DNA from 2 places in the Bacillus sp. NPDC093026 genome. Region 2 is predicted to be linked to the other one. Evidence: a T-box and tRNA genes for the amino acid it is inferred to sense, from the RefSeq annotation. Region 2 holds a T-box; the other holds one or more tRNA genes.

Region 1 (4,426 bases), on a different contig from region 2:
TCTTGTTCAATATCTCGGTAGCCTTGTTTGTCTGCATTCATTAAATCTCCAGCGATCCTCATTTTTAAATCATGATATCCATCAAGCCCAAGAGATTTACAAAGGCGAACGACAGCTGAACTGCTTGCACCGGCAGCCTGACTGATTTCATGTACTGTGCTCTTAATGACTTTGTCAGGATAGGCAAGAATGTAGTCTGCAATGGTTTTTTCAGATTGGGGGAGCTTTGATTTCATTGTGTGTAGTAGGGTGAGTCCACCTGCTGACATATAACCGCCTCCTTTAAGATTGATGACGTAGTATGGCTTTGTCGATGTGGCCGTTCGTTTGATGAAGTAAATTCTTTGCTGTTTTCTTATCTGTTTTTGCCTGGAGCATGACGATGGCTGTTTTGACTTCTAATTCGGCAGCCTCAAGGGTTTTTAGAGCTTGTTCATAGGAAGCATTTGTCACATGTTGAATAATGGCGATGGCTCGTTCTTTTAATTTATGATTGCTCACTTTTACATCGACCATTAGGTTTTCGTATACTTTGCCTTGTCTGATCATGACTGATGTAGAAATCATATTTAAAATCATTTTATGAGCGGTTGCAGCTTTCATTCGTGTTGAGCCGGTGATGGCTTCAGGCCCAACGATGACTTCAATGGCGCAGTCTGCCAGCTCACTAATTTTTGCTTGTTCATTACAGCTGAGGGCGACTGTTTTTGCCCCAATAGATTTTGCATAGGTTAAAGCGCCAATAATGTAAGGTGTTCTACCGCTTGCCGCTATGCCGACGACAGTATCTTTTGAAGAAAGTTGGATCCGTCTCAAATCTTGTTTGCCGGCTTCTTCACTGTCTTCTACATCTTCGGCAGCTTGAGAAAAGGCTGAGTCTCCGCCTGCCATAATGCCTACAATCACATCAGGTGAGACGCTGTAAGTGGGCGGGCATTCAACGGCATCCATGACACCGATTCTCCCACTTGTCCCTGCGCCCATGTAGATCAATCTTCCTCCATTTGTGATGGATTCATCGGCAAAATCACTTGCTGTTTTCACATGTGGAAGTACGCGATTGACCGCTTGAGCGACCTTCATATCTTCTTCATTAATCATCTGAAGTATTTCAAGTGGATTAGCTTGTGAGATTCTCATCGTGTGAGGATTTCTTGATTCAGTTGTTAAAGAACGCAGTTGAGATGGCTGCATGTGATATACCTCCTGGCATTGCGCCTGTTATTTCTTCATTTTCAGTATATTCATTCTGGCATGAAATTTCAATATTATATTTATATATTGAAATTTCATTTCAAAAATGAAGATGACTTACGATAAGGTGAATTGTTAGAAAATAAAAATAATAAAATTCCCCTTTACAAAAAGGGAACAACCTGTATATAATAACTTTTGTCAGCTTCAAGGAAACAGTAAACTTGACAAAATTGGCCCGTTGGTCAAGCGGTTAAGACACCGCCCTTTCACGGCGGTAACACGGGTTCGAATCCCGTACGGGTCACCATGATGTGGAGGATTAGCTCAGCTGGGAGAGCATCTGCCTTACAAGCAGAGGGTCGGCGGTTCGAGCCCGTCATCCTCCACCATAATATGCCGGTGTAGCTCAATTGGTAGAGCAACTGACTTGTAATCAGTAGGTTGGGGGTTCAAGTCCTCTTGCCGGCACTGTTTTTCTTTATCAATTTTATATGTGGAGGGGTAGCGAAGTGGCTAAACGCGGCGGACTGTAAATCCGCTCCCTCCGGGTTCGGCGGTTCGAATCCGTCCCCCTCCACCATTTTTGGGCTATAGCCAAGCGGTAAGGCAACGGACTTTGACTCCGTCATGCGTTGGTTCGAATCCAGCTAGCCCAGTCAAGACACCTTTTCAAAAAAAGGTGTCTTTTTTTATGTTGTATAACTATTCAAAATGTTGTCGAGTTGAGTCAGGAGGCATCGAGACAGTAGAATAAAAGCATGAACGGAAAGGGGATGTACATATGGGAAAAAATCAAAAGAAGGTTACACTTGTGGGTGTTCCAATGGACTTGGGTCAAATGAGAAGAGGCGTGGATATGGGGCCAAGTGCGATTCGGTGTGCAGGAGTAAAGGAAAAATTGGAATCGCTTTCATTTGATGTGGAAGATCTAGGAGATATTCCAGTCGAGCAAAGGGACGATGAAAAAGGGCTGTATACGAGTGAGAAATTAAAAAATTTAACGGAGAATGCGAGTGCGAATAAGCTGCTTGCTGAAAAGGTAGATGGAATTGTTCAGTCAGGTTCATTCCCGCTGATTTTAGGCGGTGATCATAGCATTGCAATTGGAACATTGGCAGGAGTTTCTAAGCATTATGAAAATCTAGGTGTTATTTGGTATGATGCGCACGGTGATTTAAATACGGAGGAAACGTCTCCCTCTGGGAATATCCATGGAATGCCGCTTGCAGTCAGTCTTGGTCTTGGGCATTCTGATTTAACGAATATTGGTGGTTATTCTCCAAAAGTAAAACCTGAAAATGTTATTTTAATTGGTGCTCGTTCCTTAGATGAAGGAGAGCGTGTGTTAATTAGAGAAAAAGGCATTAAGGTATATACGATGCATGAGATTGACCGGTTGGGGATGACGAAGGTAATGGAGGAATCTATTTCGTATTTAAAGGAGAGAACCGACGGTGTTCATTTGTCTCTTGATTTAGACGGATTAGATCCAGCAGAATGCCCTGGCGTAGGGACACCAGTTGCAGGTGGAATGAGTTATCGAGAGAGTCATCTTGCTATGGAGCTTTTAGAGGAATCGGGCATTTTGACTTCTGCTGAATTTGTTGAGGTTAATCCAGTATTAGATGAGCGAAATAAAACAGCAGAAGCGGCTGTTGCTTTAATTGGCTCTTTAATGGGTGAAAAGTTATTGTAGATCGGGATTTGTTCCCGGTCTTTTTTTATTGTAAGCAAAAGAGAATGAATTTTAAGGATATGTTAAGGTTTTTACCAGCTGATATGCATAACACGCTGTCAAAAATTTGTTACACTATTTTTTAGAGGAGAATGAAACCTTTTGGTAAAAGGTTCGTATACATAAAGACCGGTGAAGGCAGAGGTTGAATATACTATGGAAACAATAATTAAAAAAAGAATTAAGCAAGTAAAAAAAGGCGACCAGAACGCTTTTACAGACATTGTAGACCTGTATAAAGACAAAATTTATCAGCTATGCTATCGTATGCTTGGGAACGCACATGAAGCGGAGGATATTGCGCAGGAAGCTTTCATTCGTGCCTATGTGAATATTGAAAGTTATGATGTGGATCGTAAGTTTTCCACATGGCTGTATCGCATTGCAACCAACTTGACCATCGACCGTATTCGCAAAAAAAAGCCGGATTATTATTTAGATGCAGAGGTTGCAGGAACAGAAGGACTCAATATGTATTCTCAAATTGCTGCCGACGGCGTTCTGCCAGAGGATGAGGTGTTGTCTCTTGAATTATCGAGCACCATTCAGCAAAAAATTTTAAGATTACCTGATAAATATCGTTTAGTCATCGTACTAAAGTATATTGATGAACTCTCATTAAAAGAAATTAGTGAAATTCTGAATATACCAGTTGGTACGGTGAAAACGAGAATACACAGGGGGAGAGAGGCTCTCCGGAAACAGTTGAGAGACCTTTGAGTGAGGTGATTTTGATGAGCTGTCAGGATAAAATCGTCCAGCTTATGCATCAGTATTTAGACCGGGATATCATGCCCGAAGATGAAAAAGAGTTAAAGACCCATCTGCAATCGTGTGAGGAGTGCCGTACTCATTTTCAACAAATTGAGAAATCCGTTGCGCTTGTGCAGAGTACGTCTCATATAGAAGCACCGTCAGATTTCACTGCAAAGGTGATGGGTGGTCTTCCAAAGGAGAAAAAGCGCGTGTCGATTCAAAGATGGATCAAATCTCACCCACTGATGGTAGCCGCTGCTCTCTTTGTGATATTGATGGGAGGCAGTCTGTTTACAAGCTGGAATACTGATCATAATTTCAGTGTGTCTAAGCAGCCGAATCTCGTTGTTGAAAATAGTACAGTAACAGTGCCTAAAGGGGAAACCGTCAAAGGTGATGTGACTGTCAAAAATGGCAAATTGATTGTAGAGGGCAAGGTTGATGGAAATGTAACGGTCGTCAATGGAGAACAGTTGACAGCTTCTGCCGGACAAGTCACTGGTCAAATCAATGAAATTAATGAAGTGTTTGATTGGATCTGGTATAAAATGAAATCCACAGCACAAGAAGTGATGCGGGTGATTGGACCAGAGGAGCAAAAGTAATCAAACAACATAGAGCAGACTCCTAGTGAGGCTGCTCTTTTTCTATTCGATCGGCGGTTATACTTGTCGCAATGTAAACTATATAGGGCAACCATTTTCCTTGCTGAAACAAAATGTGATATAATAGCCACGC
Region 2 (4,426 bases):
TTGAATATGCGCCCTGTCCTGTGAAGCTGCAATTGGACAGACAGAAAAAGCAGCAAGAGCTTATTAAAAGCATGTACATTCCACAAAATGTACTGCAAGCAACATTTGATGATTTGAACGTCGTCGGAAGACAAGAAGTTATTCAGAAAGTAGGTCAATTCCTTGAAAGCTATGATGAGACTGGCAAGGGAAAAGGCTTATATTTGCACGGTAAATTTGGGGTAGGGAAAACCTTTATTCTTGCAGCAATTGCTCAGCAGCTAGCCGTGAAAGAATACCCATCCCTTCTTGTATATGTGCCTGAATTTGTAAGGGAGTTAAAAAATTCTTTAGCAGATCATACGCTAGAAAAAAAGCTGAATATGGTCAAGTCGACTCCTATTTTAATGTTGGATGATATTGGGGCAGAGTCCATGACAAGCTGGGTGCGTGATGAATTGCTAGGAACCATCTTACAATATCGTATGGCTGAGCAACTACCGACCTTCTTCTCATCCAATTTTTCACCGAGTGAACTTAAGCATCATTTTACGTACTCACAGCGTGGAGAGAAAGAAGAGGTCAAAGCAGCACGTTTAATGGAGCGAATTATCTATTTGGCTGAGCCTGTATTGCTTGAAGGAGAGAATCGTCGTCATTTATAAAAGCGTGTGTCATCGGAAGGAGGAAAAGATCATATGAACAAAAGAAAATGGCTTTTCGTTCTAGTGATTGCCTGTCTGATTGCTGCGCTATGGTGGCTGAAAAAACAACATCTTCAGTTGTCACCGAAAGATATGAAGAATTGGGTGCTTCAATTTGGAATGCTAGCGCCCTTTGTTTTTCTCTTTTTATCACTCTTTCGTCCGTTTGTTCTTGTCCCTGTAACGGTCTTCTCACTAGCAGCAGGTCTGTCATTCGGCAGCTTACTCGGGACGATTTACGCCTTGGTCGGTGCAACAGCAGGAGCAACAGGGTCCTTTTGGCTTGCTTCTACCTTTCGTTCAAACAAGCGTGAATCGAACAACCGGCAGTTAAAAGCGGTCAGGTCCCGTATTCAGCAGCATGGTTTTATTTATATTTTATTCTTGCGAATTGCACCTATTCATTTTGATTTTGTCAGCTATGCGGCCGCAGCTTCTCGTGCAAAATACAGTGTTTTTGTGGCAGCGACCTTCTTGGGGTTGATTCCAGGTACGATCGCGTTGAATGTACTCGGTTCAAGCTTTGTCAGTGGCAACTATTTTGCCTTAGTGATTGTCTGTTTAATTTATCTCATTTTTATCTCTGTACCGCTTATTTTAAAAAGAAAGATGCCTGATTTATTTTAGGCGTCTATTTTTTATGATCTCCCCATATATATGTAACAGATGTCGTTAGGGGGGACAAACATGCTTGAAATAATCTTTGAAGATGAATATGATACCGCCGCTTTTTTACATCTTGCTGAACACTTGGACAGTCGGCATCACATTTCAATTCAACAAGGTAATGACCGGCTTTTCATTAAAGCCAAGGAATCAGAAGAAGCACTTGAGCACATCGTGCGGCCTTTACTGCTTCACTTTTTTTTGGAATGCAAAGAAAATGAACGTATGCGTAGCATCCTTGAAAAAACATATTTATTTAAAGATCCGGAAGAGCAGCACCAAATTCTTTCGATCGCCCATAGCATCATGAAAGGGGATATTGATGATATTCCTGGTATTCATCAAGACCCATCAAGAGAAGCTCTTTTAAAGAAGGAGCTAGAGACCATCTCTTTACAGCAGGGTGTTTTTTCAATTGGTTCATTTATGACATTTAGACTCTCGGAGTACGACCAGAAGTTAAAGAATTATGTAGAGGTCGCCATTGAAGAGTACAAAATGGAACAGGAATATCAAAACTTTATCCAATCGCTCCGTGATTATGTGATGGCTAAACAGCCCAAGCTGGACAAAGTGCATGTGGTGCATCAGGACCGCCTGATGATTTGGGAATTTCGCTACGCTTCAGAGCGTGATCAAAAACAATACATAGATAGACAGTTCGTAAGAGAGCATCCAATGTATATTGATTCGCAGCTTATTGCCCCACTTGTATCCATTGCTCCACAAAAAATTGCCCTTTTCACAAATGACACAGGGCATTCCATGGTGCAAACCATTCAAAATATTTTTCAAGAAAGGGTGGAGGTTTTTCCGCAACATGCTTTTAAGGAACAAAATGTTCGCTTCGTACATGACAAAAGGGAAAAGAAAAATGAAAAGCTTTCTTGATTTTCACAAAAAAACGTTTTATAATACGGTGTAACTTCATACTGTGACCGTATTGATAAGGACATGAACAAATGAACACCCGCTTTTAGAGAGGGAAGCCGCGGCTGAAAGCTTCCTAGTAGAGGATCATTTGCTTTACCACCTTTGAACATCAGCTGTGAACTTGTTTAGTAATGGCTGACGGGAATTCCCGTTATAGAACCGCAAGCCGTATTTGCTTATATCAAAGCAAGTTGCAAATACGGGAAAAAGGGTGGAACCACGATTCCGTTTATTCAACCTCGTCCCTTTCCAGGGGCGGGGTTTTTATATTGCCAAAAAAAGGAGTGACCAAAGATGTCAGAACAAATTCAACTTACATTTCCAGACGGAACAGTCAAGGAGTTTGACAAAACAGTGACAACGGAAGACATCGCGGCATCAATTAGCCCGGGCCTAAAGAAAAAAGCACTTGCCGGTAAATTGAACGGCAAAGAAATAGATTTACGTACGCCGCTATTAGAGAGTGGAACAATTGAGATCATCACGGATAAAAGTGAAGAAGCACTCGATATCATGCGCCACAGTACAGCGCATTTACTAGCGCAGGCAATTAAACGTATTTATGGAAAAGAACATCACGTACAATTAGGAGTAGGTCCTGTTATCGAAAATGGTTTTTACTATGATGTCGATCTAGATGTAGCCATCACACCTGAAGATTTACCAAAAATCGAAAAAGAAATGAAGAAAATCATCAACAGCAATCTGCCAATCGAGCGGATTGAAGTATCAAAAGAAGAAGCGAAAGCACGCTTTGAAGCAATTGGTGATGAATTGAAACTTGAGCTTTTAGAAGCGATTCCAGAAGGGGAAGTCGTGACAATCTATGAGCAAGGAGAGTTCTTTGATTTATGTCGTGGTATTCATGTGCCATCTACTGGGAAAATCAAAGAGTTCAAACTGCTAAGTCTTGCAGGTGCCTACTGGAGAGGTGACAGTAACAATCAAATGCTTCAGCGCATTTACGGTACAGCTTTCTTTAACAAAGAAGATTTAAATGACTATTTACGCTTGCTTGAAGAAGCAAAAGAACGAGACCACCGTAAACTTGGAAAAGAGCTGAAACTATTTGCCAATTCCCAAAAGGTAGGTCAAGGTCTTCCGCTTTGGCTACCAAAAGGGGCAACGATTCGCCGCGTGATTGAGCGTTACATTGTGGATAAAGAAGTACGTCTTGGATATGAGCATGTGTATACACCAGTCCTTGCGAGTGTTGAATTGTATAAAACATCTGGACACTGGGCGCATTATCAAGAAGATATGTTCCCAGTTATGGAAATGGACAATGAAGATCTCGTCCTTCGTCCAATGAACTGCCCGCACCATATGATGATTTACAAAAATGAACCGCATAGCTATCGTGAATTGCCAATTCGTATTGCAGAGCTTGGTACAATGCACCGTTATGAAATGTCAGGTGCACTATCTGGACTTCAGCGTGTTCGCGGTATGACATTAAACGATGCACATATCTTTGTCCGTCCAGATCAAATCAAAGACGAGTTCATCCGTACAGTTCGCTTAATTGAAGAAGTGTATCAAGATTTCGGCTTAAATGACTACACATTCCGCTTATCTTACCGTGATCCAGAAGATACTGAGAAGTATTTCGACGATGATGCAATGTGGAATAAAGCACAGTCTATGCTAAAGGATGCAATGGACGAGCTTGGTCATGACTACTATGAAGCAGAAGGCGAAGCGGCATTTTATGGACCGAAGCTAGATGTACAGGTCAAAACAGCACTTGGCAAAGAAGAGACGTTGTCCACTGTACAGCTTGATTTCTTACTTCCAGAGCGCTTCGATCTCACATATATCGGAGAAGATGGAAAGCACCATCGTCCAGTCGTTATTCATAGAGGGGTCGTCTCCACAATGGAGCGCTTCGTTGCCTTCTTAATTGAAGAATACAAAGGAGCCCTTCCAACATGGCTGGCACCTGTACAATTCCAAGTCATCCCCGTTTCACCATCTGTTCATCTAGACTATGCGAAAAAAGTGCAAGAACGCTTGCAGCTTGAAGGCTTACGTGTTGAGCTTGATAGTCGTGATGAAAAAATTGGTTATAAAATTAGAGAAGCGCAGATGCAAAAGATTCCGTACATGCTTGTGGTCGGTGATCAAGAAGCAGAAAGCGGCGC

The links. The T-box of region 2 lies ahead of thrS (threonine--tRNA ligase). A T-box ahead of a tRNA ligase gene usually reads a tRNA of that ligase, here a tRNA-Thr.
Region 1: it encodes a tRNA-Thr, which carries the amino acid that the T-box ahead of thrS (threonine--tRNA ligase) is inferred to sense. The anticodon was not compared.

The regions. Positions count from the first base shown of each region.
Region 1 covers NZ_JBIVPN010000007.1:136,536-140,961, reverse strand. The annotation lists gene ACIQCE_RS14230 (MurR/RpiR family transcriptional regulator) at 1-269, opposite strand, end outside; gene murQ (N-acetylmuramic acid 6-phosphate etherase) at 283-1,194, opposite strand; tRNA gene ACIQCE_RS14220 (tRNA-Glu) at 1,430-1,504, shown strand; tRNA gene ACIQCE_RS14215 (tRNA-Val) at 1,511-1,586, shown strand; tRNA gene ACIQCE_RS14210 (tRNA-Thr) at 1,593-1,665, shown strand; tRNA gene ACIQCE_RS14205 (tRNA-Tyr) at 1,693-1,777, shown strand; tRNA gene ACIQCE_RS14200 (tRNA-Gln) at 1,782-1,853, shown strand; gene rocF (arginase) at 1,979-2,893, shown strand; gene sigW (RNA polymerase sigma factor SigW) at 3,089-3,652, shown strand; gene rsiW (anti-sigma-W factor RsiW) at 3,667-4,293, shown strand.
Region 2 covers NZ_JBIVPN010000004.1:50,315-54,740, reverse strand. The annotation lists gene dnaI (primosomal protein DnaI) at 1-644, shown strand, start outside; gene ACIQCE_RS11075 (TVP38/TMEM64 family protein) at 678-1,310, shown strand; gene ytxC (putative sporulation protein YtxC) at 1,371-2,240, shown strand; T-box leader at 2,284-2,532, shown strand; gene thrS (threonine--tRNA ligase) at 2,577-4,426, shown strand, end outside.